DNA from 3 places in the Xanthomonas sp. NCPPB 1826 genome. Region 3 is predicted to be linked to each of the others. Evidence: predicted binding sites of a transcription regulator. Region 3 holds the regulator's gene; each other region holds the start of a gene.

Region 1 (7,269 bases), 1.9 Mb from region 3:
AAAATACCGGCCTGCCATTGCGGATCACCGGCAGCATCTGCAGATACGGGCCGAAGGTCAGGTCACCCACGCCGGCGCCGTTGTCGCGCAAGCTGGCAATGCTGTTGCGCCCGAACGAGGCATCCAGATTGATCAGCGGCAGCAGCGTGTTGATGCCCACTGCGCCGCCGAAGAGCTTGTACGGGGTGACATAGGCGACCTGGGTCAGCAGCAGGGTGGAATCGATGCGTGGGCGGTCGAACACCAGTACGTCGTCGCCGCGGGAATCCTTGATCGCGTCCAGTGAGCTCTGGCGCAGATAGGTGATCACCGCCCAGCCGGGCGTGGTGCGGGTGAAACCGTCCAGATAGCTGGTGCCGCCGGTATTGATGCCGTTGGTCAGCGTCGTACTCTGCGGCAGGTTCTGTGCGCCGGCCGTGCCGGCAGCAAATAGCGACAGCATGCCAAGCGCTGCGCGGCGCAGTGCCGACGCGCGGGAAGACAACCCAGACAGGACCGACACGCCGGCAACGGCGCGTGCGCAGGTCAAAGGGAAAGCTGGCCGTGCGCCTGCACGGCAACGGCGGATTACGCGGTGTCCAGACGGTCCAGCCGGTCGAGTGCGCGCAGCAACGGCGCCTCGCTGCTGCCCAGCACCACGCTGAGCTGCTGTTCCATGCGCAGCACTTCGGCCTCGGCAGCGCTCAGCAGGGTCACGCCGGCGCTGGTCAGCGACAGATGCTGCATGCGTCGGTCCTGGCGTCCCCGCACCTGCCGCAGCAGGCGGCGCTTGACCAGGCGTGCCACCACGATCGCCAGGTTGGGCGCCGACACGTGCAGCACGTCGCCGATCTGGCGCTGGTTGATGCCCGGGTTGCCGTCCACCAGCATCAGCAACGAGAAGTCGACCGGCTTGAGGTCGAACGCAGCCACGCAGTCCTGAAACATCCGCCGCACCAGCAACTCGGTGCGGGTGATGCGGTAGCCCAGCAGCCGCAGCAGGCGTGCCTGATCCACCGTTGTGACGGCATCCGGCAGCGGTACGGCAGTGGCAGTGACGGACATGACGGTTCTCGCAGCGAAGACGACAGGCGGACCGGTGCGCGCAGCGCTCACCGCCCGCAACGCCGATCCGCGGCGTGAGCTGCATTGTAGACGCGCGCAGGCATGCCGATGTGGGCGTGGCCGCCAACCGCGTGGCACCGGCGTGCAGGCAGGTCGCCACAGGCTGGTGCCAGTCCAGCGCCAGCACGTGGCGGCCGCATGCGGCGGCACGCAGGTGTGGGAAGCGACGGTCATCCAGGCACGGCTGCGACATGGGATCCGGGGTCGGCAAGTGATTGCGTTCCGGAATAGTTATGGATCATAACTACATTGCCAAGCTGCAGCGCAGCATGGTCGCGCTCGCCAGGCTGACCAGGCGGGCCGATAGGCCTGGCGGGCATGGTGGCAACCGCCTGTGACAGGCACGCCGGGCACAGGTGTGCGCGGCATGCCGGGCCTGGCAGCGGTGGTGGCAATCACGACGGCAAGGCTGCGGCCGTCGCCGGACGACGGCTGCGGACCCAGACCACTCGCCCAGCGCATCTCCGCACCGGCTAGGCCGGGTGCACATGTGCGGCCTGTGGCCAGCGGGTTACGGGTTACGGGTTACGGCAGCCAGAGCTTCTCGAGATCGCGGAAGCCCCAGTCCGAGGGGCTTTCCATCTGCGCGATGCGGTCCTGGCAGTCCGGGCGCGACAGGTCGATGTCCTGCACCAGCACATGGCTGCGCAGCTTGGCCGAATAGAACACGCGCACCTTGGGCTTGAGCAGTGCATCGGGGGTCTGCTCGATCACCACCGCCAGTTTCTGCGACTCCAGCCGCACCAACGAGCCGACCGGATAAATCCCCAGCCGGCGCACGAAGGCCTGGAACACCACCGGGTCGAAGTGCCCCTGCCACGACGCCATGCGCTTGAGCGATTCGGCCGGATCCCAGCCGCGCTTGTAGGGGCGGTCCGAGCTGATGGCGTCGTACACATCGCACACCGCGCCCATCCGCGACATCAGCGCGATGTTCTCGCCCGCCAAGCGGTTCGGGTAGCCGCTGCCGTCCATTTTCTCGTGGTGGTGCAACGCGATCTCCAGCACCACCGCGTTCTGCACCCCGCCAGCCAGCAGCAGGCGATGACCGTCCAGCGGGTGCTGGCGCATGATCGCCATCTCTTCGTCGGTGAGCTTGCCGGGCTTGTTGAGGATGTCCAGCGGCGTCACCGCCTTGCCCATGTCGTGCAGCAGGCCGCCCATGGCCGCCTCGACGACCTGCCCTTCGGGCAGACCGAGCTGGCGCGCCAGCCCGCTCATCAGGCCGGCCACCGCCATCGAATGCAAATAGGTGTAGTCGTCGGCGGTCTTGAGCCTTGCCACGCTGATCAAGGCCTGCGGATGCCGCAGGACCGAATCGTTGATGGCTTCCACCAGCGGCATCGCCGCCTCGGTGTCGACGGTGCGGCCAAGCCGCACATCGCGGAACATCGCCTCGACCGTATCGCGGCCGTCTTCGAAGATCTTGCGTGCGCGCACCACTTCGGACTCGATGCCGACCTGCGCGGTGACGCTATTGGTCCGTGCGGTGCGCGTGGTGGTGGCCGGCTCGGGGGGGTCCGGTGCCGGCGGCGGCGGTTGCTCCGGCTCAGGCTGCGGATCGGGCGCGTCCGGCGCCGCCGTGTCCAGGTCCAGGCCACGCGCGGTATCGATCACCAGTTGCTCGATCCGGCTGCCATGGATCTTCTCCACGTCGTCCGAATCGACCAGGAACGAGGTCTTCCAGAACGGGTGGTGCACCCACGCGCCCAGCAGCTTGTAGACATACATGCCGGGGCGGAGTTGGTCTGAATCGATGGTTCTGAGCATGCCGGCGCTGATCTGCAAATGGTCCGCGGAAGAGCCCGCCACGACGATGGAGGGTCTGTCGGGTTATCGGCAGTGCGCAGGATTTCTTTGGTCCGGTAGAACTCGCTCGCGCCGCGCGGCGACCGCTGGCTGAGCAGTTCAGCGCGCCGGCAGGCGCATGCCCAGCACGGCGATGGCCGCGAGCAGCAGCGGCACGCTGCAGGCCAGGTACAGGGCCGCCGGCGACCAGCCCGCATCCACCAGCACGCCCACGCACAGCGGCGAGGCGATCGCACCGAAGCGGCCCACCCCGATCGCCCAGCCCATGCCGGTGGAACGCACCGCCGCCGTGAAGACCACCGGCGCCACCGCATACAGCCCGGCGATGGCGGCAAACAGCACCGCGCCGCTCAGCACCGCAATGACGAACGCCCAACCCAGCACCGTGCTGTACCAGCCAAAGGCCAGCAGCGCCAGCGCCGACAGCCCCAGCACACCGGCGGTCAGCCACGACAGCCGCGCACGCGCGGCCAGCGCGCTGAAGATCGCACCGCCGGCGATCCCGCCCAGATTCAACAACACGCCACCGGTGACGCCCTGCTCTGCCGACAAGCCGGCCACGACCAGCAGCTTCGGAGTCCAGCTGAGCACGAAATAGAACGCAAACATCAGCAGAAAGAACGCCAGCGCGATCAACAGCGACTGCCGCCGCAATGCCGGCACGAACAGGGCCGCATAGCCCCGCGCCCGATCGGAGCCATGCGGCGGTGGTGACGGCAGTACCGCTTGCGGCGGCATGCCCATGCGCGCAAGCACCGCATTGAAGCGTGCGCCTGCGTTGGGTGGGCGACGCGCGATCAGAAATTCCAACGACTCGGGCAAGAACGCCAGCACCAAGGGCACACACAGCAGCGACCCGAGCGCGCCGAGCACGAACACCGCGTGCCAGGACCAGTGCTGCAACAGCAGTGCTGCGATCGCGCCGCCCAGCGTCGCGCCGATCGGATAACCGGTGGCCTGCAGCGCCAGTGCCGTGCTGCGCCACTGGGCGGTGGAATATTCGGCAGCGATGACCGCAACGCAGGCCAGCATGCCGCCGATGCCGATCCCGGTAAATGCACGCAACGCGCCGAGTTGCCACACCCCGGTGGCCAGCGCCGACGCGCCCATGCCCATGGTCAAGATCGCCAGGCATACCAGGATCGTCGCGCGCCGCCCGATGCGGTCGGCCAGCGGCGCCAGCAGCAACGACCCCACCGCCATGCCGACCAGGCCGGCACTGAACAAGGCCCCGAGCAGCTTGCCCGACAACTGCCACTGCGCCGACACATGCGGGGCGGTGAAGGCCATCGCCATCACATCGAAGCCATCGAGCATGGTCAGCAACACGCACACCGCCACCGCCCTCCACTGAAACGGCGTCATGCGTTGCAGTACGAAGGGTGCAGGTGTCGCGGCGCTCTGGGTCATCGGGTGATCCTGGTTAGGGAGGGCAGCTGCATTGGCAACCTCACGCATGGCCATGCGCTCACGCAGCGCCGCCACGACGAAGACGCAAGCACGCTGGACGCTGCGACGGCCTTCGACAGCGCAGCGGCACTGCAACGCGGCAACGACAGTCGGGTGTTGCAATGTCACCGGCACGCTAGTCCGATCGCAGAGCGCGTTCAAGACAGCGACCTGCACGGGTGTGCGCTTATCGAACAAGCCGGCAGCGCGCTTCGCTTATCCCTCCACGCATTCGTTGAGCTGTCTGCGCAGCGGCATCTGCGGTGTGCGCCTTGCCTGCACGGAAACGATCGACCTCGCATGCGGCGCTGCAGCGCGTGACTTGAGTGCGATCAGACCTGGCGACCCTCACGTTCGTCTGGTCAGGCTTGCAAAGCGCAGTGCCGCACTCGTGGTGCAGGCATGGATGCAACGTTGCTGGCAGCGAGGTTGAACGACGCGACATGCGCATGACTGCACACCGCGACGCGCACCTCGATCCGTTCGAAGCGGCAGCGAATGTGCAGGCGCAGCCTCACACGCCCTGGCGCCAGCTGTTCCAACACGCTGCGCCGCTGCATCAGGCACGTCCGCAGCCAGATCGATCCACTGCCGCACCAGCGCTTTCCGCATGCCGACGCTCGCCCGCTATCATGCAGGCCGTGCCGCACCGGGCGACACGCCGACATGCCGGAGATCATCGTGACCCCAATTCGCTCGTTCCTGGAACACACCCCGCAACTGGGCGCACGCGTCTATGTCGATCCTGCCTGCACCATCATCGGCAAGGTGAGCCTGGGCGATGACGTGTCGGTGTGGCCGGGCACGGTGATTCGCGGCGACGTCAATCATGTACAGATCGGCGCACGCACCAACGTGCAGGACGGCACCATCATCCACGTCAGTCACCACAGCCCGTTCAACAAGGCCGGCTACCCGACCGTGATCGGCGCCGACGTCACGGTCGGCCACGGCACCATCCTGCATGCCTGCACCATCGAAGACCTGTGCCTGATCGGCATGGGTGCCTGCGTGCTCGACGGCGCCACCGTCAAGCGCTACGGCTTTGTCGGCGCCGGGGCGGTCGTCGGCCCGGGCAAGATCGTCGGCGAAGGCGAGTTGTGGCTGGGCAATCCCGCACGGCTGGCCCGCACGCTCAGCGACAAGGAAATCGAAAGCCTGCATTACTCCGCACAGCATTATGTGCGGCTCAAGGACCAGTACCTGGGCACCGTCGGCACCGGCTGAGCCGTTGTCCGCCCTACGCAGGCATGGCAAGATCGGCGCCCTGCGGCGTGGGGACGCTGCCCTCGAATGGATTCGACCCGATGCATACGCGTTTTGCCCTGGGCAGCCTGCTGGCCGCCTGCCTGCTGATCGCAAGCCCGTCGCTGCTGGCCATTCCAGCCGACGCCGTCGACGAAGCGCAGGTGCTGTCTGCCCTGCAGTACCGCGACGGCCACATCGACGTGCCGCAAGCCAAGGCGCACTTCGATCTGGACCCGGCGTTCCGCTACCTGGACAAGGCCGACACGCGCCGCGTGCTCGAGCAGCTGTGGGGCAACCCGCCCGACGACAGCGTGCTGGGCATGATCGTGCCGCGCACACCCGCGCTGGATGCGCCGGGTGGCTGGGCAGTGGTGGTGACCTATGCCGACGACGGTTATGTGTCCGACGAGGATGCCGCCAAGATCGATTACAGCGAGCTGCTGGCCGACATGCAGAAGGGCACCGCCGAAGACAACGCCGCGCGCCGCGAGCAGGGCTACGGCACCGTCGACTTGCTCGGCTGGGCGGTGCCGCCGCGGTACGACGCCGGCAGCAAGAAGCTCTACTGGGCCAAGGAACTGCGCTTCGATGGCGCCCAGCAGCACACGCTCAACTACGATATCCGCGTGCTGGGCCGCAGCGGCTACCTCAGCCTCAATGCCGTCGCCGGCATGGACCAGCTCGAACAGGTCCGCCAGGGCATGCAGCAATTGCTGCCGATGACCGAATTCGACCAGGGCGCGCGCTATGCCGACCACAACCCGTCCACCGACAAGATCGCCAGCTATGGGCTGGCCGGCCTGATCGGCGGTGGCCTGGCGGCCAAGGCCGGGCTGTTCGCCAAGCTGGGCCTGTTGCTGGCCAAGGGCTGGAAGCTGGTGCTGTTGGGCGTGTTTGCCGTGGGTACCGGCATCAAGCGGGTCTTCTCCCGCAAGGCGCAGGGCACCGGCAGCTGAGGCGTGCCGCGGCTCACGGCCGCGTGGCGTGTTCCAGTGCCGTCAACGTGGCCAGCGCCTGCGCGCGCGATGCGCCGCACATGTCCTCGGACGGACGCAGGCTGGCGCACACCGCCGGCCGCGTCGGCAACCCGAACAGGCGACAACGGCCCTGGCCGTCGAGCTGCACGCAGGGCACGCCCGCCGGCTTGCCTTGCGGCATGCCGGGGATGGCCGAACTGATCGACGGCGCGATGCAGCAGGCCGCGCAGCCGGCGCGGCACGGGATGTTCTTGCGCATGCCGCCAGTGTAAACCGCCGCCACCTGCCGCCAGCGGCAGCGTGGCTAGCGCGGCGGGATGTAGCTGGACAGGCGCACGTCGAAAAAGGCCTGTACGGCAGCGAGATTGCTCTTGGCCTGGATGTCCGCGCCCACGTCGCGGCTCATGCCGAGCACGTCGTCATCCGGCCAACCGGGGCCGAAACACCATTGCGTGCTGGGGATATTGTTCGCCTGCAGATGGGCCAACATCCGCATGGTGGCGACCTCCGCGCTGCGGTTGCCGGCAGGGTAGCCGTGCTCGCCGAGATAACCGCGCTTGCCGGCATCCCGCAGGGCGTCGATGAAGGGCGTCACCATCGTGATGCCGGTATCGGGCTGGATCACTTCGTTGCGCCCTCCCGGTCCGACCCAGTTGCCGCCGCCAGCCCCGTTGTTGTCCAG
Region 2 (7,269 bases), 1.6 Mb from region 3:
CGGCCCCTCGCTGGTACTGCAGCCCAGCGATGCGACCAAGGCACTGAGCTCGGTCTGGGTGGTGATGAACAGGCCATCCAGCGCGCAGACCTGCCCATCGCGCAACACCAGCTCCAGCACGTCGCCATCGCCTTGCAGCGCCGCCACTGTGCCGCCTACCACGCGCACGCCACGTGCCTGCAATTGCGCGTGCTGCGCCTCGTCCAGCACCACCGCGTCGTTCAAGAACAGCTGTGTTGCACCCCAGTCCGGCAGCATGGCCGCCTGATGCACCGCAAAGGCGGAGGTGGCGAGCACGCCGATGCGTCCCTGGCCCAGTTCATAGCCGTGACAGTACGGGCAGGCGAACACCTGCGTGCCCCAGCGTTCTGCCAGGCCGGCCAGCGGCGGCAGACGATCGACCACCCCCATCGCCAGGACAAGGCGACGCGCGGTATGCGTGGAGCCATCGGCCAGCGTCACCTCGAAGGCTTCCGCCTCGCCGCGTAGCTGTATCACCTGGCCGTCGGCCCATTGCACGCTCGGATAGGCCAGCAGCTGCGCGCGTCCGGTCTCGGCAATCTGCGCAGGTGATGCACCGTCGCGGCTGAGAAACCCGTGCGAGGTGGTGGCAAAGCGATTGCGGCGCTGGCCGCTATCGATCACCAGGACCGCGCGCCGTGCACGCGCCAGCTGCAGCCCGGCCGACAGTCCGGCATAGCTGCCGCCAATGATGATCACGTCGTGCTGCATGTCCGCTCCCGGTTGAAATCCGCTTTATGTACTTTTCGATGTTACATGAAAAGGCCGGCGATTCAACCGCGCTGTGCTGACGTGGTTACCTGCTTGATGGCTGACGGGTTGCGTGTGCGAGCCGAGGGTTGATGCGCTGCCTGCTGTCACGCTCGCCGTGATCGGCGGCGGTTTGCGTCGTCACCTGCAGGAATGCATTGTTTGCCAGTGCGGCGTGGCGGTGCTGCGCGGATGCGCACATACACGCCATGCCGAAAAACGACAGCGTCCTGGCGATCGCGCCTGGCTAAGCGCGCCCTGTCTGCGATCGATGCCAACCAGCTGCCGCAAAGCGCATGCGTACGCGCCGCATGGGACTGCAAGCACAGGCACACCGCGCGTCCGCCATCCCGGCTGCACGCCATGTACAACGGCGTATGCAACAGCTGGTGTGCGTCAGCGCCTGCGTTTGCCTGTCGGCGGACCGGCAGGCAGCGCGGCTGCCGTGCACAGCGCATCGAACTCGTCCGCCAGCGTTGCCAGCGTCACCGTGCCCAGGCGCTGCAGCAACACGGTTTGTGCCTCGGCCAGCGCGTCGGCGATGGCTGCGTTGACCACGCGCTCCACGCCACATTGCGGGTTGGGGTGATCGGCGCCGATCGCAAACAGATGCGGGCCGCCCACTGCACGGTGCACGTCCAGCAATGTCACCTGGGTCAGGTCGCACGCGATATGCCAGCCACCGTTGTGGCCCTTGCTCGACTGCACGTAGCCGGCAGCACGCAAGCCGGCCATGGTCCGACGCACCACCACCGCATTGGTCGACAGCATGCCGGCGATCTGCTCGGAGGTTATCGGCTGCTGGCTTCTGGCCATGTGCAACAGCACATGCAGCATGCGGGAAAGGCGGCTATCGGTTCGCACGCGGTCTCGGTTTGCTCAATCGAAGGAAGGCAACGTGGCTGCGCCACCGCACGATTGTGCCGCAGCCCCGCGCAGATGTCGCAGCCGGCGCCGCGCAGCCGCGCATGCAGCAGTCAAACCACTGCCCATTGATCGCGCCCGGCGGTCTTGGCGGCGTACAGCGCAAGATCGGCCTGCCCCAGCAGCACATCCAGGCCGCTCCCCGCAGTGACGCTCACCGCGCCCATGCAGAAGCGCACCGGCTGATTGGCCGGCAGGCCGGCGATCTCGATCGCGGCCACCGCGTTGCGCAGCCGTGCGAACACCGCCGGAATCTCCTCTGCGCTGCAGCCCGGCAGCACCAGCAGGAACTCTTCGCCGCCCAGCCGGCCCAGCCGATCCTGCGTGCGCAGCGCCAACCTGGAGGCGCTGGCAAGCGCCTTGAGCACGGCATCGCCGGCGGCGTGGCCATGCATGTCGTTGATCAGCTTGAAGTGGTCCAGATCGATCAATGCCAGCATGCACGGGACCTGCGAGCGCACCGCCTGCTCGACCTGTTGCTGCGCCTCGGCGCGAATGGCGCGGCGATTGGGCAGGCCGGTGAGTTCGTCGCGCATCGCCAGCCGCGAGAGTTGCCTTCGGTGGCGCGCACCGAAGGCCAGCACCACCAGCGCGCCCAGCAACAGCAGGCAGGCCGCGCAGAGTGCAATCCACAAGGCGCGTTGACCGGCTTCGCGGGCCTGCAACGCCAGTTGCGCGGTCTCGCTGCGGCGGCGCAACTCGGCGGTTTCCGCGCCACGGCGTGCATCTTCATAACGCGCCTGCAGGCGCAGCATCACGGTGTCGCGCTGGCGATCCAGGCTCTGCGCACGCAGCGTGTTGGCGCGCTGCAGTTCCTGGTAGGCCTCGGCATGCCGCCCCTCCGCTGCCAGTGCCTGGGCAATGGCATCGAGCAGTCGCGCGCGCCGCACCAACGGCAGATTGGGGTCGTCCGCTGCCCTGGCCGCGATGATCTCCATGCCGAGGCTGCCGGACTTGAGCGCGGTCAATGCCCGCAACAACACCGCATGGCAGGCGGCCACGCGGCCGACATTGCCCTGGTGTTGCATCAACGGCAGCGCCTCGCGCGCCATTGCCAGTGCCGCGGTGGCATCGCCGGCGTCGATCAGCACCTCGCTGGCGCTGGTCAATGCCGCGGCCACGCCAGCCTGATCGCCCAGCTCGCGGCTGAGCGCCAGCGCGCGCCTGAAATGCAGCAGCGACGCGTCCGGCTGCTGCGCTGCCAGCGAGGTGCCGTATTCGTATTCGATCAGGCTGCGCTGGAAGCGTGCCGGCTGGCCGCGCAGGCGCGCCAGGGCGCGCTGCAGATAGTCCTCGGCATCGTTGTCTTCCGCCGAACGGCCGCCCACGCGGCTGGCCAGCGAGCCGAGCTGGGTCAAGGCATCCAGCTCCAGGCTCAAGCTGTGCTCGCGCACCGCGCACTGGTAGCTGGCCTGCGCCGCGTTCCAGGCCTCGTCGCTGCTGCCGGAGGCGAGCATGCTCCACATGTCGACCGCTTCGATCTCGCACAGCAGATCGTTGCGCCCCAGCGCGCGCGCCTGCTGACGCAGCGCTTCCAGCCGCGCCAGCATGCCGCGGTTGGGGCTCTCGCGCACATCGCTGAGCGCCTGCACGATCGCCAGCCACAGCTGCGCCTGCGCCGCGTTGCCGCGCACCCGTTCCAGCAGCGCATGCGCCTGGGCCAGGGCTGCCTGGCGGCGCTCGGTCTCTTCCAGCGAAATCAGCGCCCGCGCCTGCGCCAGCGAGGCCCAGAACTGCGCATCGGCGTCGCCATCGCTGCGGGCACGCTCGAACGCAGCCTGGGCGGCCTGCAAGGCGGCCCTGGGGTCGTCGATCGCGGCGGTCTCGATGCTCTTCCACGGCTGCGGCTGCGCCCACAGCGCCGCGCTGAACAGCATTGCAGCCATCCCCACGACCATGCGCCGCCAGCGTGGCGTCGCACTGCTCATCGACACCTCACGGCGACGATGAGTCACACCGCATGGCTGCCGTGCACAAGACACGCCGCCCGGCCCGCATCGGGTTTGCTGGTTGCTGCGGCACTCGAGCTCTCCCATGGTTGGCTGGCGGTGGAATCGGGGCGATATCGGCGTCTGATGGACGCCACTTCGATGCAAAACACGCGGTCATGATGACCGGCGAACACGGCAGGTCATGTGATCGCCACGCTATGCGTCAAGAGCGTTAGCGGCCTGCGTGCAGCGGGCTTGAATCGGCCGGCAGATCGCATGACAGCGGCCTGCGGCCATGCCCCTTGGCAAGCGCTGCGGCCCGGCGGGCGACCCGCGCCGTCGCGGCTGCCGCACATTGCCGCATGCAACCACCCCGCGACAGCCACGTAAACTGCGGCACGGCAGCTGCTGCCGCCCCCCGGATCCTGGAGACGCCGTGACATCCCGCCTGCCCCGCCTGCTCACGCTGCTCGCCGTCGCCTTGCTGTCGGCCTGCGCCACCCAGGCGCCGCGTGCGCCACAGCGCTCCCCGGACGCGGTCAAGGCCGACATCGCCCGGCGCCTGCCGGCCACGCTGGGCGATCGCAACGGCTGGGCCGACGATGTCTACGTGGCGCTGTCCTCGCAGGGCCTGGACACCAGCGCCGAGCACATCTGCGCGGTGCTGGCGGTGACCGAGCAGGAGTCGACCTACCAGGCCAATCCGGTGGTGCCCAATCTCGGCAAGATTTCGCGCGCCGAGATCGACCGCCGTGCCAGCGCGCATCACATTCCCGGCTTCATGGTCGATGCCGCCCTGCGCATCGACTCGCCCGACGGCCGCAGCTATGCCACGCGCATCGCGAGCGCGCGCACCGAGCAGGAGCTGAGCCGCATCTTCGAAGACTTCACCGGCAGCGTGCCGCTGGGGGCGCGCCTGTTCGACGGGCTCAACCCGGTGCATACCGCCGGGCCGATGCAGGTCAGCATCACCTTTGCCGAGCAGCATGCCGAGCGCTACCCGTATCCGCCCGGCGACTCGATCCGCCACGAGGTGTTCAGCCGTCGCGGCGGGCTGTGGTTCGGCACCAGGCACCTGCTCGGGTATCCGGCCAGTTACGACGCACTGCTGTACCGCTTTGCCGACTTCAATGCCGGCTGGTACGCCAGCCGCAATGCCGCCTTCCAGGCGGCGCTGAGCAAGGCCAGCGGCATCGCGCTGACCCTGGACGGCGACCTGTTGACACCGGGTGCCAGCCTGGATGCGCCCGGCGGCACCGAACGCGCCGCACGCGCCCTGGGCAGCCAGCTGGCGATGAGCGACCGGCAGCTACGCCGCGCCCTGGAAGCCGGCAACTCTGCCGATTTCGAAGCCACCGCGCTGTATCGCCAGGTCTTCGCGCTGGCCGAGCGCAGTGCCGGCAAGCCGCTGCCGCGCGCGGTGCTGCCCGGCATCACACTGGAAAGCCCCAAGATCACCCGCACCCTCACCACCGCCTGGTTCGCGCAACGCGTGAACGAGCGCTGGAAGCGCTGCATGGGCAAGTAAGCCACTGGCTTGCCGCGCTGCGAGCACTGCCTGCGCTGCGCACCGCCATCTCATTCCCCGCTCAGGCGACTGGTCAACACATCGCCGACAACAGGGCCATGTTCCACCTTGCCATCGCTACCGCGTTGATAGTTGATGCCGACCCGACACGCGGCAGGGTGCATCTCCCAGACCCAGCCGTACAGGGCGCGCCCGGTGTCTGGCGGCGAGCGCAGCGGCATGTTCATGCGCAGCCCATCGTCCTGGCCTCGGTCCAGTGTGCACATGACGGTGCCGGCGCCGTCGTCTTCAGCGTCGGGGTCGACGTCGTCCACATGGGTGATGGTGGCGATGATCGCTTCGGCAGTCACCCGTTGCTGTAACGCGCGTGGAAGATCGGCAAGCGGGGGCGCAGCGCGTCCACCGGATGGCTCCTCGACAAATGCATCGCCCAACCTCACCTTGCGAAAGTAATACTCGCTGCGGCCCAGCGTTTTCGAGCCATCCATGGCCGTTGCCATGTCTGCCAGCTCGTCGGCGCGCAGCAGGAACATGTCGGTACCCGAGCGCATGACCAACAGCTGCGCATCGTTGGCATCGCTACCACTGGAGTCGCTGCGCAACCGAATATCGAGCGTCACCTGTTCGTCGCCAATCTCGGTATGCGTTACCTCGTAGCGGCCCGCATACGCACGCACATCGGTGCGTGCAAGGCTGCGATGATCGATTTTCCAAAACAGCAGGCGATACTGCCCGTTGGGCTCGATCGCCAGCATGCGATGCCAATCGATGTAAGACGACAGGTACACGCCCTGCAGGTCGCTGCTGCACTGTGGCGCGTTGAAGATGCCCTCGAACATAGAGCGCTGCTCTGCGGGCAATGCCTCGCCATTGGTCGTAGGTGCATCGGCAACGGTTGCAGGGCCGTCGACAGCATCGCGAAGCCGGGTGTGCAGCGCCAACGCATCGACCTTGTCGACTCGCAACATCTGCATCGAAAACATCATCTGATCGATCTCGTAGACCTCGCCCGCAGCCAGTGCGCCGCACTCTTTGCGCGCGGCGGCGAGCAGGGCCGATGGGATCAGGGAGTCGCAGAATTCCGCCTCGCACAGGGACTGATTGAAGAAGTCGTCCAGGTTCCAGGTCAGATCGCCAGTCGCTTTCGAGACCGGATCCAGATAGGCCACGTCTTCGTCGGTGGCGGTCAGCTTGCGGTAGTACAGCAGCGCGCCGAAGGGGGTGAGCGCGATCGGAATACGCCGCACCGCATCGGGTGGCGAGACGATCCAGCGATCCAGCACCGGTTGCCATTGCCGGGGGTCGATCAGCGCGAGTTGCATGTCGCCATAGTGCCCCAGTCCTTTTTGGCGCCAGAGTTCAAGCAGGCTGGCAGGCAGCACCGGCGCATAGGCGGCAATCAGGTCCGCCGGGGCAGGCTGCGTCTTGCACGGCGGGTGTGCCTTGATAAAGGGGGACAGTGCCAAGCGGCGGAACCATGACATCAGACGGCCTCCAGTCAACGTTGCGTGCGTTCAATAAATCCAAATCGTGCCCAATGGCCTGTGTGGACGCCGGGAAGCGTAGTTCATGCCGGGACATTCCCGCAGTCAGTGGTTGGCCGATCACCGGTGTGCGTGCGGTCCACGGGTGTGATCTCCCTCGATGGGCATCGCGCTCGACGAACCTCATCGGTCACGCTGTGGCGGTGCCGGTCCGGCCGATGCGCTTGGCAACCGCTCCATCACAGGCCCGCCCCGCGTCGGCCGCCGAAACGCGTGCGGTCCGCCCCAGTCGACAATGGCGCGAGCACGACTTCTGGCAGAGGCACCCGGCCCTCATGGCCGGTAGCATCGGACGGTCGCACCGACCGCGTTGCGCGCTCCTTTCGTCCCGGAGAGTCTTTCATGCCCACCCCGTTGCTGTTGCGGCAGCTGTTCGCCGCCATCGCCCTGGCCACCCTGCCGGCACTCGCCAGCGCACAGACGCCTGCCGTCACCGAGGCCGACTACGCCCGCGCCGAGCGCCTCACCAGCTATCTGGCGCAACCGTTGGTCGATCACCAAGCCACCCGCATCGACTGGCTGGACGCCACCCACGTGGTCTATGTCGACCACGATGCCAAGGGCAATCAGC
Region 3 (7,269 bases):
TCGGCCACGAGGAAGTGCAGCAGCTGCTGGCGACCCTGGCCAAGACCGCGCCGAAGATGGTCGAAGACCTCACCCCGAAGGCGCTGCCGCTGTCGGTGGTGGTGCGCGTGCTGCAGAACCTGCTGATCGAGCGCATCCCGGTGCGCCAGCTGCGCAAGATCGTCGAAGCGCTGGTCGAGCACGCCCCGCACAGCCAGGACCCGACCACCCTCACCGCCGCGGTACGCACCTCGCTGGGCCGCTTCATCGTGCAGGAAATCGCCGGCATGTCGGCCGAGCTGCCGGTCTACACGCTGGCCCCGCAGCTGGAGCGCGTGCTGCAGGAGTCCACCCACGGCAACGGCGTGGCGCTGGAGCCCGGCCTAGCCGAGCGCCTGCACCAGAGCCTGGCCGACTGCGTCGGCAAGCAGGAAGCCCGCAACGAGCCGGCAGTGGTGCTGGTGCCCGGCCAGGTCCGCGCCGCCCTGGCCCGCCTGGTCCGCCACAGCGTCCCGTCCCTGTCGGTACTGGCCTACAGCGAAGTGCCCGAAGACAAGCGCCTGAAGCTGGTCGGCACGATCAGCTGAAACCGCCCCGCCGACCAACGCCCCCCGTGGGGGCGCACCCGGGCGCGACAGGCGTTACCGGCACACCCCGTCGCGCCCGGGTGCGCTCCTACGACAGGCCAGGCAATCCGACAACACACCACAGACGCTGACACCACTGTAGGAGCGCACCTGGGCGCGATTGGCTTTACCGGCACATCCCGTCGCGCCCGGGTGCGCTCCTACGACAGGCCAGGCAACCCGAGAACACGCCGCGGACGCCGACACCACCGTAGGAGCGCACCTGGGCGCGACAGGCGTTACCGGCACAGCCCGTCGCGCCCAGGTGCGCTCCTACGACAGGCCAGGCAATCCGACAACGCACCGCAGACGCCGACACCACCGTAGGAGCGCACCTGGGCGCGACAGGCGTTACCGGGACGGCCCGTCGCGCCCAGGTGCGCTCCTACGAACCTACCCACCACGCTGGCCAGCGATGGCAGCAGGCCGGAGACCGACCAGCGCCCCGGCGTCGGAAAGCCGCCACTGGCCCGGATCTCCAATCGATTGCACGGCGCTGGCCGTTTCCAGGCATCCCGAGCGCCCCAGACTTGGCCTTCCGGCCGCCAGCGCTTCCGCCCGCACGACGACGCCAGCGCATCGCCGCCCCGGAAAAAAGTCAATCAATCCATCGACTTGAAGCCGTCGGACCCGGCCGGACACACAGCCCCCGCCTGTTCCTAACGCCCCAGCTTCCCGCGCCGGAACCCCGGCACCCCGTTTTGGCACGCCGCGTGCATTAGCTCTGCCGAGACCGCAGCCAGCGCCACCGCTGCGGGGCGAGAGCAGCACTTGGAACAACCGAACGGGACAGGCAACTCATGACGCTGGCAACACACCCACATTCATCGCGCACCCGTCCGGCGTCCGGCGGGTCCCGTTCCTGGAGGCACTTCGCATGAAAATCAAACGCTTCGTTGCCCCGGACATGCGCACCGCATTCCGCATGGTGCGTGAAGAACACGGCCCGGACGCAGTGATCCTGTCCAATCGCCGCACCGCCGAAGGCATCGAGATCGTCGCTGCCAGCAACTACGACGAAGAACTCGTGCAGCGCGCCCTGGAAACCGCGCGCTCCGAGACGCCGGCCGTTGCCGCCGCGCCGATCCCGTCGGCAGCTGCCCCGCAGGCACCGGCCCCGCAAGCCGCCGCCGCACCGGTCCACGCACCGCTGAAGCAGGCCGCCGATGCCGGTACGAGCCAGCGCCAGCGCGTTGCCAGTGCCGCCGAAGACATGATCGCCGCGATGGCGCTGCGCCAGCCGGTCAATGTGCCGCGCCAGCCGCAGGTCCCCGCACCGGTGCGTAGCGCTGCCGTCCCCTCGCCTGCCGCCCAGGCCCTGGCCCATGCCGTCGCGGTGACCGCCGCGCCGCGCCAGGAACACGCGCTGTCGGCCGTGCCGGAACAGCTGTTCGCCGATTTCCTGACCACCGCGCCGGTGCAGCGCGCCGCCGTGCAGGCTGCCCCGGTGCAGGCCCCGACCCCGATCATGGCCGCCGCTGCTGCCCCCGTGCAGGCCGGCTACGACCAGGACGAAGACGCGCTGGACGACGACGCCGACTTCGACCTGGACGCGCTGCCGCAGATCCTGCCGCCGGCCGCGTTGCCGCCGCTGGTGGTCGCCCCGCCGGCGCTGGCCGCGGTGCCGGTCGCCGCCGCCCCGGCGCCGCAGAACGATGAAGAACTCAAGCAGTTGCGTGGCGAGCTGGCGCTGATGCGGCAGATGATCGAGCGCGAAATGAACCGCCTCACCGACGAGCGCCTGCGTGGCTCGCCGGTGCGCGCGCAGGCTCTGGAGCTGATGGACGACTACGGCTTCGACGCCGGCCTGATCCGCGACGTGGCACTGCAGATTCCGGCCGATACCGAATTGCACCGCGGCCGCGGGCTGATGCTGGGCCTGCTGTCCAAGCGCCTGCCGGTGGCCCCGGTCGACCCGCTGGAACGCGGCGGCGTGATCGCCCTGGTCGGCCCGACCGGCGCCGGCAAGACCACCACCATCGCCAAGCTCGCCCAGCGCTTCGCCGCCCAGCACGCCCCGCGCGATGTGGCCCTGGTCACCACCGACACCCAGCGCGTCGGCGGCCGCGAGCAGCTGCACAGCTACGGCCGTCAGCTCGGCATCGCCGTGCACGAGGCCGACAGCGCCGAGAGCCTGCTGGAACTGCTCGAGCGCCTGCGCGACTACAAGCTGGTGCTGATCGACACCGCCGGCATGGGCCAGCGCGACCGCGCCCTGGCCGCCCAGCTGAACTGGCTGCGCGCCGCGCATCAGGTCACCTCGCTGCTGGTGCTGCCTGCCAACGCGCACTTTTCCGACCTCGACGAGGTCGTGCGCCGCTTTGCCCACGCCAAGCCCCAGGGCGTGGTGCTGACCAAACTTGACGAGACCGGCCGCTTCGGTAGTGCGCTGTCGGTCGTCGTCGATCACCAAATGCCCATCACCTGGGTGACTGACGGACAGCGGGTCCCCGACGACCTGCACCGCGCCAATGCCGCCAGTCTCGTTCTTCGCCTTGAAGATTTGCGGCGCGCTGCCGATAAGCCCTGTACTCCGGAGCACAACCATGCAGTCGCGTGAATACGCCAAGCTGACCAACGCCTTCCCCCTGTCGGCGACCCGTCCCGAGCCCCTGGGCCCGGTGCGCACCATTGCCGTGACCGGTGGCAAGGGCGGCGTGGGTAAAACCAACATCTCCGCCAACCTGGCCGTGGCGCTGGCCGACATGGGCAAGCGCACCCTGCTGCTGGACGCCGACCTGGGCCTGGCCAACCTGGACGTGGTGCTGGGCCTGTCGCCCAAGTACACCCTGGCCGACCTGATCGCCGGCCGCTGCACGCTGGATGAAGTGATCATCGAAGGCCCCGGCGGTGTGCTGGTGGTCCCGGCCGCCTCCGGTCGCCGCCACATGGCAGAACTGGCCCCGGCCCAGCACATCGGCCTGGTCAACGTGTTCTCCGAGCTGGAACGCGACCTGGACGTGATGGTCATCGATACCGCCGCCGGCATCACCGACAGCGTGCTGACCTTCTGCCAGGCCGCCCAGGACACCGTGGTGGTGGTCTGCGACGAGCCGGCCTCGATCACCGACGCCTATGCGCTGATCAAGGTGCTCTCGCGCGAACGCGGCGTGGACCGCCTGCAGATCATCGCCAACATGGTGCGCGACCCCAACGAGGGCCGCCTGCTGTACGACAAGCTGTCGCGGGTCTGCGAAAAATTCCTCGGCGACGTGTCGCTGAACTACCTCGGCCACGTGCCGCAGGACGACTGGTTGCGCCTGTCGGTGCAGCGCCAGCAGCCGGTCATCAAGGCCTACCCCGCCAGTCCGTCGGCGCAGGCCATTGCAGAAATCGCTCGCCGTACCTCGCGCTGGCAGGCCCCCACCGTGCCGCGCGGCAATGTCGAGTTCTTCGTCGAACGCATCATCCAACGGGGAGTGGCCGCATGAGCACCGCTACCGCAACCACGGCCAGCGCGCAGTACCGCGCCGTGCAGCGCAACAACGCCAACGATATCGTCACCCAGCACGCCGACCTGGTGCGCCGCATCGCCCACCATCTGGCCGCGCGCCTGCCGGCGAGCGTGGAAGTGGACGATCTGATCCAGGCCGGCATGATCGGCCTGATCGAAGCCTCGCGCAGTTACGACTCCGAACAGGGCGCCTCGTTCGAGACCTATGCCTCGATCCGCATCCGCGGCTCGATGATCGACGAGATCCGGCGTGGCGACTGGGTACCGCGCTCGGTGCACCGCCGCGCACGCGACGCTGCCGCCGCCGTGCGCAAGATCGAACAGCACACCGGCCGCGCCGCCGCCGCCACCGAAGTGGCCGCCGCGATGGAGATGCCGCTGCCCGACTACCTGCGTCTGATGGAAGATGCCGCCCGCGGCCAGGTGCTGAGCCTGGAGTCGCGGATCGAGGATCACGGCGAGCTGGACACCACCGCCAAGGGCGGCCCCAATCCGCAGCAGATGATGGAGCGTGGCGAATTCGGCCGCGAGCTGGGCAAGGCCATCGGCCAGTTGCCCGAGCGCGAGCAGCTGGTGCTGTCGCTGTACTACGAACAGGAATTGAACCTGAAAGAAATCGGCGCCGTGCTCGGTGTCAGCGAATCGCGCGTCTGCCAGATCCATGGCCAGGCGGTGGTGCGTCTGCGCGGCCGCCTCAAGGTCTTCGAACTGGCCGATGCCGGTGTCGAAATTGACGAATGATTTTTTCGCGTATTTTTAGTGTTAGGAGCTTGATGTGAACAAGAACATGCGGATTTTGATCGTGGACGACTTCTCGACGATGCGACGTATCGTCAAGAATCTGTTGGGCGATCTGGGCTTCACCAATACCGCAGAGGCCGAAGACGGCAACAGCGCATTGGCGGCGTTGCGGGCCGGCCCGTTCGATTTCGTGGTCACCGACTGGAACATGCCCGGCATGACCGGCATCGACCTGCTGCGCAACATCCGCGCCGACGCCAAGCTCAAGCACCTGCCGGTGATGATGGTGACCGCCGAAGCCAAGCGCGAGCAGATCATCGAAGCGGCCCAGTGCGGCGTGAACGGCTACATCATCAAGCCGTTCACCGCACAGACGCTGGAAGAGAAGCTGGGCAAGGTGTTCGAACGTCTGGCGGCGACCGCCTGATGAACGCCACCGTGGAAGCCGATGCCGAACGTGCCGCCCTGATCGAGCGCCTGCAGCACGCGCTCGATGCACTGGAAAGCGGTGACCAGGTCGCCTGGCGGCGCGAGGTGGACCACCTCGCCGCGCTGCGCACGCGCCCGATGATGCAGAGCCTGAGCCGGCTCGCGCGCGAACTCGGGCAGGCGCTGGGCGAGCTGCCCACCGTGCCCGAGGAAGCCGGCGAACTGGACGATGCCTGCTCGCGCCTGGACCACGTGGTGGAAATGACCGAGAAGGCCAGCCATCGCACGCTGGACCTGGTCGAGGAATGCCGCGAGCTGGCCAACCAGCTGCGCGACGGTGGCCTGAACCAGGACCAGGGCGCGCTGATGGACAAGATGCGCCATAACCTGACCGAGCTGTCGCTGGCGCAGAGCTACCAGGACCTGAGCGGCCAGATCATCCGTCGCGTGGCCGGCATCGTGCGGCGCGTGCACGAGGGCTTCGGTGCGCTCGGCCTGCCGCCGAAGAATCCCGAGCCGAAGAAAGACGACGGCGGTCTTGCCGGTCCTGCAGTCAAGGGCCTGGACCGTCACGCGGTGTCGCAGGACGACGCCGACGACCTGCTGTCCGGATTGGGGCTGTAACCATGAGTGCTGTTCCAGACGATATTGCTGCCGATTTCATTGTCGAGGCCCAGGAAATCCTGGATCGCCTCGGCGAACAGCTGGTGTCGCTGGAACAGGCACCGGACGAAGCCGACCAGCTCAACGCGGTGTTCCGCGGCTTCCACACGCTCAAGGGCGGCGCCGGCTTCCTGGCGATCAAGCCGATGGTCGAGCTCTGCCACGCCGCCGAGGAAACCCTGGGCATGGCACGCTCCGGCCAGGCGGTGTTGCAGGCGCATCACTTCGATGCCGCGCAGCAGTCGCTGGATTATCTGCAGGCCATGCTGGATGCGATGGGCTCGGGCGAAACCGTGCCGCATGCACCGGCCTCGCTGATTGCGCAGTTCGATGCCAAGAGCGGCCCGCCGGCGGTCAAGGCCGCGCCCAAGGCCGCTGCCGCTGCACCCGCACACGATGACGCACATGGCGCTGCTGCGCCTGGCGCCAAGGCCGCGCCCAAGGCGGCGGCCAAGGCGGCCGACGCCGAGCAGACCGTGCGCGTGGACACCAAGCGCCTGGACGCCATCGTCAACCTGATCGGCGAACTGGTGCTGTCGCGCAATCGCCTCAAGACCCTGCGTACCCGCCTGCGCGACGAAGAACTCGACCGCGCGGTCAGCACGCTGGACATCGCCACCGCGCGCCTGCAGACCGCGGTGATGCGCACCCGCATGCAACCGGTCAGCAAGGTGTTCGCACGCTTCCCCAAGGTGGCCCGCGATGTCGCGCGCACGCTGTCCAAGGAAGTGGAGCTGGAACTGATCGGCGCCGAGACGGAACTGGACCGCAACCTGGTCGAGGCCCTGGCCGACCCGCTGGTGCACCTGGTGCGCAACGCGATCGACCACGGCATCGAATCGCCGGCCCTGCGCGAAGCCACCGGCAAGCCGCGCAGCGGTCACGTGCGCCTGTCGGCGCAGCAGGAAGGCGACTACGTCAGCATCGAAATCCAGGACGACGGCGCCGGCATCGACCCCGAACGCCTGCGCGAGATCGCCCGCAACAAGGGCCTGATCGATGCCGAAGCCGCCGCCCGCCTGAGCACCGACGAGTGCCTGCATCTGATCTTCATGCCGGGCTTTTCGACCAAGGCCGAGGTCACCGACATCTCCGGCCGCGGCGTGGGCATGGACGTGGTGCAATCGCGCATCCGCGAGTTGAGCGGGCAGATCCAGATCCAGTCCGAACTGGGCCGCGGCAGCCGCTTCATGATCCGCGTGCCGCTGACCCTGGCGATCCTGCCGACCCTGCTGGTGCAGGCCGGCGAAGCCGTCTACGCCCTGCCGCTGGCGCGCGTGGTCGAAGTGCTGCACGCCCCGCAGACCTCGCTGGGCTGGTTCGACGGCCGCGCCGTGCTGGACCGCCGCTCGCACACCCTGCCGCTGATCGACCTGC

The links. The regulator FliA, encoded in region 3, starts transcription of late flagellar genes. The targets are predictions, from matches to a motif close to TAAAGTTTNNCNNNCNNNGGCCGATAA.
Region 1: a site for FliA is predicted at 2,938-2,964, ahead of AC1PLA_RS02000 (HD-GYP domain-containing protein). Genes of this name have one in related genera too.
Region 2: a site for FliA is predicted at 3,859-3,885, ahead of AC1PLA_RS03455 (GGDEF domain-containing protein). Genes of this name have one in related genera too.

Annotation. Positions count from the first base shown of each region.
Region 1 covers NZ_CM161521.1:460,489-467,757, reverse strand. The annotation lists gene AC1PLA_RS02010 (SphA family protein) at 1-442, opposite strand, end outside; gene AC1PLA_RS02005 (MarR family winged helix-turn-helix transcriptional regulator) at 568-1,044, opposite strand; gene AC1PLA_RS02000 (HD-GYP domain-containing protein) at 1,630-2,874, opposite strand; gene AC1PLA_RS01995 (MFS transporter) at 3,013-4,323, opposite strand; gene AC1PLA_RS01990 (gamma carbonic anhydrase family protein) at 5,044-5,589, shown strand; gene AC1PLA_RS01985 (DUF2167 domain-containing protein) at 5,670-6,566, shown strand; gene AC1PLA_RS01980 (YkgJ family cysteine cluster protein) at 6,580-6,846, opposite strand; gene AC1PLA_RS01975 (glycoside hydrolase family 5 protein) at 6,892-7,269, opposite strand, start outside.
Region 2 covers NZ_CM161521.1:789,159-796,427, reverse strand. The annotation lists gene AC1PLA_RS03465 (NAD(P)/FAD-dependent oxidoreductase) at 1-732, opposite strand, end outside; gene AC1PLA_RS03460 (Rrf2 family transcriptional regulator) at 1,168-1,608, opposite strand; gene AC1PLA_RS03455 (GGDEF domain-containing protein) at 1,749-3,623, opposite strand; gene AC1PLA_RS03450 (DUF1615 domain-containing protein) at 4,063-5,154, shown strand; gene AC1PLA_RS03445 (GAD-like domain-containing protein) at 5,205-6,638, opposite strand; gene AC1PLA_RS03440 (S9 family peptidase) at 7,041-7,269, shown strand, end outside.
Region 3 covers NZ_CM161521.1:2,362,680-2,369,948, reverse strand. The annotation lists gene flhA (flagellar biosynthesis protein FlhA) at 1-566, shown strand, start outside; gene flhF (flagellar biosynthesis GTPase FlhF) at 1,483-3,165, shown strand; gene AC1PLA_RS10185 (MinD/ParA family protein) at 3,152-4,036, shown strand; gene AC1PLA_RS10180 (RNA polymerase sigma factor FliA) at 4,033-4,800, shown strand; gene cheY (chemotaxis response regulator CheY) at 4,835-5,227, shown strand; gene AC1PLA_RS10170 (protein phosphatase CheZ) at 5,227-5,853, shown strand; gene AC1PLA_RS10165 (chemotaxis protein CheA) at 5,856-7,269, shown strand, end outside.